2 regions of the Bradyrhizobium sp. LeoB3 genome follow, and region 2 is predicted to be linked to the other one. Evidence: riboswitches for the same ligand, from Rfam matches in the RefSeq annotation. Region 2 holds a riboswitch; the other holds the start of a gene.
What was found. A riboswitch is a leader RNA that binds a small molecule or an ion and turns the genes downstream of it on or off. The one in region 2 is predicted to bind cobalamin.
Positions count from the first base shown of each region.

Region 1: it holds a riboswitch for cobalamin, as region 2 does, so the genes downstream of both, ACZXDY_RS00575 (TonB-dependent receptor) here and ACZXDY_RS32525 (DUF1636 family protein) in region 2, are expected to answer to the same signal.

Region 1 covers NZ_JBVBEF010000001.1:147,739-151,141, reverse strand. The annotation lists gene ACZXDY_RS00585 (CoA transferase subunit A) at 1-633, shown strand, start outside; gene ACZXDY_RS00580 (hypothetical protein) at 630-1,448, shown strand; cobalamin riboswitch at 1,475-1,675, shown strand; gene ACZXDY_RS00575 (TonB-dependent receptor) at 1,791-3,403, shown strand, end outside.
Region 2 covers NZ_JBVBEF010000071.1:4,363-7,765, forward strand. The annotation lists gene ACZXDY_RS32510 (hypothetical protein) at 553-735, shown strand; partial or broken gene ACZXDY_RS32515 (CobD/CbiB family cobalamin biosynthesis protein) at 757-1,052, shown strand; gene ACZXDY_RS32520 (hypothetical protein) at 1,105-1,305, shown strand; cobalamin riboswitch at 1,423-1,639, shown strand; gene ACZXDY_RS32525 (DUF1636 family protein) at 1,734-2,105, shown strand; gene cobG (precorrin-3B synthase) at 2,203-3,366, shown strand; gene ACZXDY_RS32535 (precorrin-8X methylmutase) at 3,366-3,403, shown strand, end outside.

The sequences.
Region 1 (3,403 bases), on a different contig from region 2:
CGCGCCGTGGAAGGCGGACGCCTCAAGGTCGTCGACTATCCCGAGATGGCCTGCTGGGACCGCTTCCGAGCCAACCAGGACGGCTTCGACTTCTGGCCCGCCAAGTTTCTGGGCGGCAACGATGTCGTCACCTACAACGACGAGATCAAGGAATTCCCCTGTCCCATCACCGGCCGCAGGCTGCACGCTTTCCCGGCAGCAAATCCCGATGTGGTGGTGATCCACGCTATCGCGGCCGACGAGCAGGGCAACATCGTAACGCCGGCGCGGCGGCTGCTGCCGCAGAGCGGCGACGTGCTGATGGCCCGCTCGTGCGAGCATGTCATCGTCACCGCGGAAAAGATCGTAGCAAAATCCTTCATCAAGCGGCACGCCCGTTTCGTCGAGCTGCCCTCCTATCGGATCAGCGCCGTGGTCGAGGTGCCGTGGGGATCGCATCCGACGCCGACGCTGGGGCGCTACCTAGCCGATGATACCCATCTCGATGCCTATGTGGCGGCCTCTGCAAACGACGGCACCTTCGCCGCTTACCTTGATGATTGGGTCCGCCGGCCGGTGGACCACTTCGCTTATCTGGACAAGCTCGGCGCCGCCCAGCTTTCCCGTCTCGCCGACCTCGGGAGCCTTGCATGACCGCGCCCGCCACGCTCAACGAAACGCTCGCCGTCGCACTGGCCCGCAGCTTTGCCGATGCCGAGGTCGGCTTCACCGGTCTCCTCACGGGGGCCGCGGCGGCCCTGTTCGGGACCGGCATCCCGCTTGCGGCCATGGAGCTCGCCAAGCGCATGCACGCACCGAACCTGACCATCCTGCTCGCTGGCTGCTATCATAACCCGGACTTCAGCGAGATCGACCGGCTGCCCGACTCCGAGCACAGCGCGATGCTGCGCGACCTGCCCTGCGAGTCCCAGATGGTCGACTATCCCGGCCAGTTCGTGCTCAAACGCGGCGATGTGAGCTTTGGATTCAGCAGCGCGGTACAGGTGGACCGCGTCGGCAACATCAACAGTGTTTGCGTCGGTCCGCACGACCGGCCCAAGGTTCGCCTCGTCGGCCCGATCCTGCAGCCCGAGCATATGACGCTGTTCCGGCGCGAATATGTGATGATGCCGCACCATGACCGGCGCAACTTCGTCGAGAAGGTCGATTACGTCTCCGGCGTCGGCTATCCGGGAGGGATCGAAGGACGCAGGAAGCTCGGCCTCGACTGGGGCGGCCCCTGCATGGTCGTTACCCCCAAATGTCTGTTCGACTTCGACCGCGAAGCCGGGCGCATGAAGGTCCGCTCGATCCATCGTGGCGTCAACCGGCATGAGCTGCAGGATGCCACCGGATTCGACCTCGGCGACCTTTCGTCGGTGCCCGAAACCGAGGCGCCCACGGCGGAAGAGCTGCATATCCTTCGCCGCGACGTGGATGCGCGCGGTGTCCTGATGCCTACTCTGTGACAGGATTGACTTCGGCTCAGACAATCTCCTAGATCGCGACCGACGGTTCCCCTAACGGGGATCAAAAGGGAACGCGGTGCGGGGACTTTCTCCTCTATGCCGCGGCTGCCCCCGCAACTGTGAGCGGCGAATCTTTCGTCATGCGCCACTGGGAGCCTCGGTCCTGGGAAGGCGACGAAGGGTTGGGACCCGCAAGCCAGGAGACCTGCCGTCAGCCGTGGTCACACGCAAGAATGTCGGTCGGGGAGTACAGACATTGTTTTCGTCCGGCGTGCCATAGGCACGTTCGAGCGAGACCTCGTTTGCGGTGACGTGCCACTGACGTCATACCGAGGTCTGCTCGTGCTCTCTATCGTTACTATCGCAAGGCAGCGTGATGCTGCGCGGCTCGCTTTCAGATACTTCCTGCCGGTTCTCCTGCTCGAATCTTCTTCGGCAAAGGCCCAGCAGCCTGAGACGTCCCATGTCTTGCCTCCAGTGAGCGTTATCCAGCCGCAAAAGCCTGCGGCAAAGCGTCTCAATCATCAGCGTTCAACTTCCGCGGCGCGACCTGCGCAGTCTCAGTCGAGCCGGAGCCCGGCGGCGCGAAGCACTACGCCCTCGACCGCAACGTCCGACACGCCATCTCCGACGCTAAACCTGAACAAGCAGAACGCGAGTGGCAGCCGCCTCAATCTCACCCCGCTGCAGACGCCCGCCAGCGTCGAAACGATTACGTCGCAGACCATCGCAGAACGCGGCCAGCATAATGTCACGGACGCGGTCACCCAGAACGCAGTGGGCTTTACCGCGAGCCCGGCGCCGGGCAATGGCGGCCTCTCGTTGAGCACGCGCGGCTTCACCGGAAGCAATTCGGTGATGACGCTGTATGATGGCACTCGCCTCTATGTTGGCGCAGGAACCGTGACCTTTCCATTCGATACGTGGTCGGCGGATCGCATCGAGGTCATGCGCGGGCCGGCCTCCGTTCTGTACGGGGAAGGCGCGATTGGTGGGATCGTCAATGTGATCCCCAAGAAACCGGTCACGACGCCCTACAACGATGCCGAGATATCGCTCGACACCAATACGACGCGACGCATTGCGGTGGATAGCGGCGGCCCGATCAATCCGAACGTATCCTATCGCGTCAATGCCATCGGCAACATGTCGAACGGCTGGGTTGATCGCGACGAGACGTCGAATGTTGCGGTCTCCGCCGCAGTGCGGGTCCAGGCCGCCGAAAACCTCGCTTTCACACTCTCGAACGACTACGGCAATCGAAGCCCCTCGCGCTATTTCGGCACACCGCTGATCAACGGCGGGATCGACGACACGTTGCGGTTCAAGAACTACAACGTCCTCGACAGCGCGATCCGCTATCAGGATAACTGGAGCCAGTTCAAGACCGAGTGGGACGTGACGGGCGGAGTCAAGGTCCAGAACACACTCTACTACCTGACCAGCCGTCGGCATTGGCGTGATGTCGAGAACTATAGTTGGAATCCTGCAACACGGTTGATCGACCGAACCAGCTACATCGAGATCTTCCACGACCAGGCGCAGGTCGGTAACCGGATGGACGCAACGTTTCGTGGTCATCTGCTGGGCTTCGCCAACGAGTTCGTTGCGGGCTTCGACGTCAACCGGATCGATTTTACCCACACCAACAATTCGCCCTATGGCGGCGCATCTTCGGTTAGCCCCTATGCCGGCGACATGGGGTCTTTTGCGACCTCCACGACGCGAACCACGCCCGGCTACAATGCGATCGTCAATCAATATGCGTTGTTTGCCGAGGACCGGCTGTCGCTAACCGATCAGTTGTCCGTTGTAAGCGGCATCAGGTTCGACCGGCCGGATGTCGACCGCACCGATTACAGGACACCAGCGAATAATTTCGATATCTCGCTGTCGGGTACGAGCTGGCGAACCGGCGTGGTCTACACGCCCGTCTCGAACCTCGCCTTTTACGG
Region 2 (3,403 bases):
ATGAATGCAACTTCAGGGGCGGGATAACCTGAACAATACACTTTCGTTCCAGTCCAGCATTTGTCACCGTCCCCTTTTGAATCACTCCTCACGTATGTCATTCCCAGATCGGTGCAGTCTGCTGGCGACCCAAAGCGAAATGGGGCTGTCCCGATCCAGATTCCCCGGCTCCGCAAATGCATCCCTGGTTAGCAAGATAGCGCTTACTGCGAAGACTATCCTGAATAGGATCATAGAAGAGCCTCCCTATCTGTGACAGATGTGGAGGGGGATATCTGACCCACCGCAGAAGATATTTGAGCAACCAGAGACGCCTGTAAAGAAAGATCCGTATGTCGCACGACTCACCAGTGGTCAATCGCGCTCATTGCTTTCCTTTTGCTTCATGATTTCGCGGAGAGACTTCGGCCGCGGAGGTGACCTGTAGCGGCCCTCCCACGAGGCCGCGATCACGCCCTCGAAGGGAGCTTCCCCCGAGTGCAACTCGGCATTCCGCTATCGGTTGTGACTAGTTTAGCGTTCGCCGCGCCAGGCCCTGCCACCGAAATGCCCATGCCGATCCTCGACGAGACAACGCAGCCTGATCCGGCAGGGATGGAGGAGGTGCTAAATCGAAATGACCATCATACGCTGGATGCGAAGGACCATCACGGGTCGATGTCGCATTTGGGTCAAACTGAAGAAGAACGTGCGGTGATGGCCGAACAATTCGCAGGCGCATATTTGCTGAAGTAGAAATCCCGGCTTGGTCGGGGTGGGGTACCTGGCATTGCCGGCTACAAGGCGATCAACGCACTGGACTCTATGATCGGCCATCATACGCCGCGACACGAAGCTCTTGGTTGGGCTGCGGCGCGCGCATCGATGATGTGGCAAACTTCATTCCAGCTCGCCTGACCGCTGTTCTCTTCGTGCTGCGCGCCCCGGTCTTCGCAGGGTGGTCATGCATGATGCGCGATGCGAACCGGCGCCGCTCGATTAATGCCGGCTGGCTCGAAGCCGCCATAGCTGGAGCGCTCGGCGAGCGGCTCAGCGGTCCGCGAGCGTATCACGAGACCATCGCGGCGGGAACTCGAGGCGCTCGCGAGGGCTGAGCTCGCGATCGTGGTCAACCCGAACGATCCCGACGGAAAGCATCATGATCAGAGTGAACTTCTTTCGATCCTGCCGCGTGTCGGCCGTCTAGTGATCGACGAAAGCTTTACCGAGCTAGCCCTGGCTTATCACCTGCGCCCGATCAGTCCCTCTTCGCCGCCCTTGGTCGCCCTGATCTTTCGCGGACCATCTCCTTTTTCGCCATTTTGATGGCGTGGCGGGCGTCGGTGGAGCCCTCGGGCGCGACGATGTCCCCGTCCTCGGCGGCATCTGGTTCGGACATCATCCGGCGTGGTCCCTTTGGCTTGACAAGTTGCGGCCCAGAGCAAATGGTCGGCCCGCGTTGGTGCCTGTTCTGCGACAGGCGAAGAGGGAATGCGATAGGGCTCGAGCCAAACGGCTTGGCCTGAAAAGCAGCCGCCCCCGCGACCGTGACCGGAGAGATGCCCGAAGCCACTGATCAGCTGGGGATCGGGAAGGCGGGGATCGAAGGGAAAGACCCTGCTCCGCAAGCCGGGAGACCTGCCAGCGCAACGTTGAGACCGGCGGACGGGGTGTTCCGCGACGGGGAAAGCGAAGCCTCCTCAAGGACGGTTCGTGCACCTCATCGCTTCCCGCCGTCAATTCAGGAAGGGGCGATGATCGTCACTCTTCACGTTTGCATCACATGCCGCCCGGGCCAGACGCTCGGGGAAGGCGAGATTACGCCCGGTGCGCGCCTGCATGCCGCTATTCTCGACGCGGGCGTGCCTGACGGCGTCGTCGTTCCCGTCGAATGCCTGTCCGCCTGTAACCAGGGCTGCTCGGTCGCGCTCAGCGCGCCGGGACGGTGGTCCTATGTCTACGGTCGCTTGTCCGATGGCAACGCGCACGACGTGATTGCCGGCGCGTCAGCTTACGCGGCGGCACCCGATGGCATCGTGCCATGGCGCAGCCGGCCGGAGATCTTCCGCAAACAATCGCTCGCTCGCATTCCACCTATCGCCGCCCTGCCAGAAGCCGCGGAATGAACACGCTCGCAAAAGTCCCTGTCACGGTCGTCACTGGCTTGGCATCACTCTGGAAGACGCGCCGAAATTCGATCGCGGCTGCGCCGCGCGAGGCGTCATGAGTACGGTCGCTATCAAGGGCTGGTGCCCTGGCGCGTTGCGGCCGATGCAGTCAGGCGACGGGCTCGTGGTCCGCGTGCGCCCCTATGGCGGAAGGCTCGATGCGGCACAGGCGGCAGGGCTGGCTGATCTGGCAGAGTGTTACGGCAACGGCTTGATCGACTTGACCAGCCGGGCCAACTTCCAGATCAGAGGCGTGAGTGATCAGGGACACTTGTCTCTGCTCGACGGTCTCGCCCAATTGAAGCTGCTTGACCATGATCCGGAGGCCGAGTCGCATCGCAACATCCTGGTGACACCGTTCTGGGGCATAGGCGATGACACGCGTTCGCTCGCAGCCGAACTGGAGCAGGCCCTTGCCGGCAGTTGGCTAGCTCTTCCGACCAAATTTGGCTTCGCTGTCGATGACGGCAAGGAACGGGTGCTTGCTGGCGCATCCGCGGACATTCGGATCGAGCGTGGCCGCGCGGGCGGCCTTTTGGTGCGCGCCGATGGCGCTGAGTTTGGTCGCTCCGTTACGCGCGGCGACGCTGTGAGCGTTGCAGTCGCGCTTGCCGAATGGTTCATTACCTCAGGCGGCACCAGCGGCAGGCGAGGGCGCATGGCCGCCCACATCATGGCCGGCGCGAGATTGCCGGATGCACTGCTCGGTAGGACCGAGCCCACACCGACGATCGCTGTGCCTCGTCCCGGTCTTTGTCCGCTGGGTGCGATGGTCGGCGTCGCATTCGGGCAACTGCCCCATTCGGCACTTCGGCTTATTGCCGCAGATGCGCAAGGGTTGCGTATGACACCGTGGCGGATGATTCTTGCTGAGGGAGCACGCACGATGCCGCGCGGTGCGGACCTCATCACCGAGGCCGATGAGCCAGCGCTTCGCGTCATCGCTTGCAGCGGCGCGCCGCGCTGCCGCGAGGCTCTTGCCGATACCCGCACGCTGGCTGCCGCGCTTGCGCCGCACATCGCCGCGGACGCGCGCCTCCACGTTTCGGGCTGCGCCAAGGGCTGCGCGCATTCCGGGGCGACCGCGATCACGCTGGTTGCGACCAGCGCCGGATTCGATCTCATCCGCGACGGCTCGCCGCGCGCCGCGCCAGTTATGCGTGGCTTGAGCCACGGCGTCATCATCGAAAATCCCTCCATGCTGGCGGGAGGACGCTGATGCCGCACATTTATGAAGCCGACGGTGCAGCGATCTA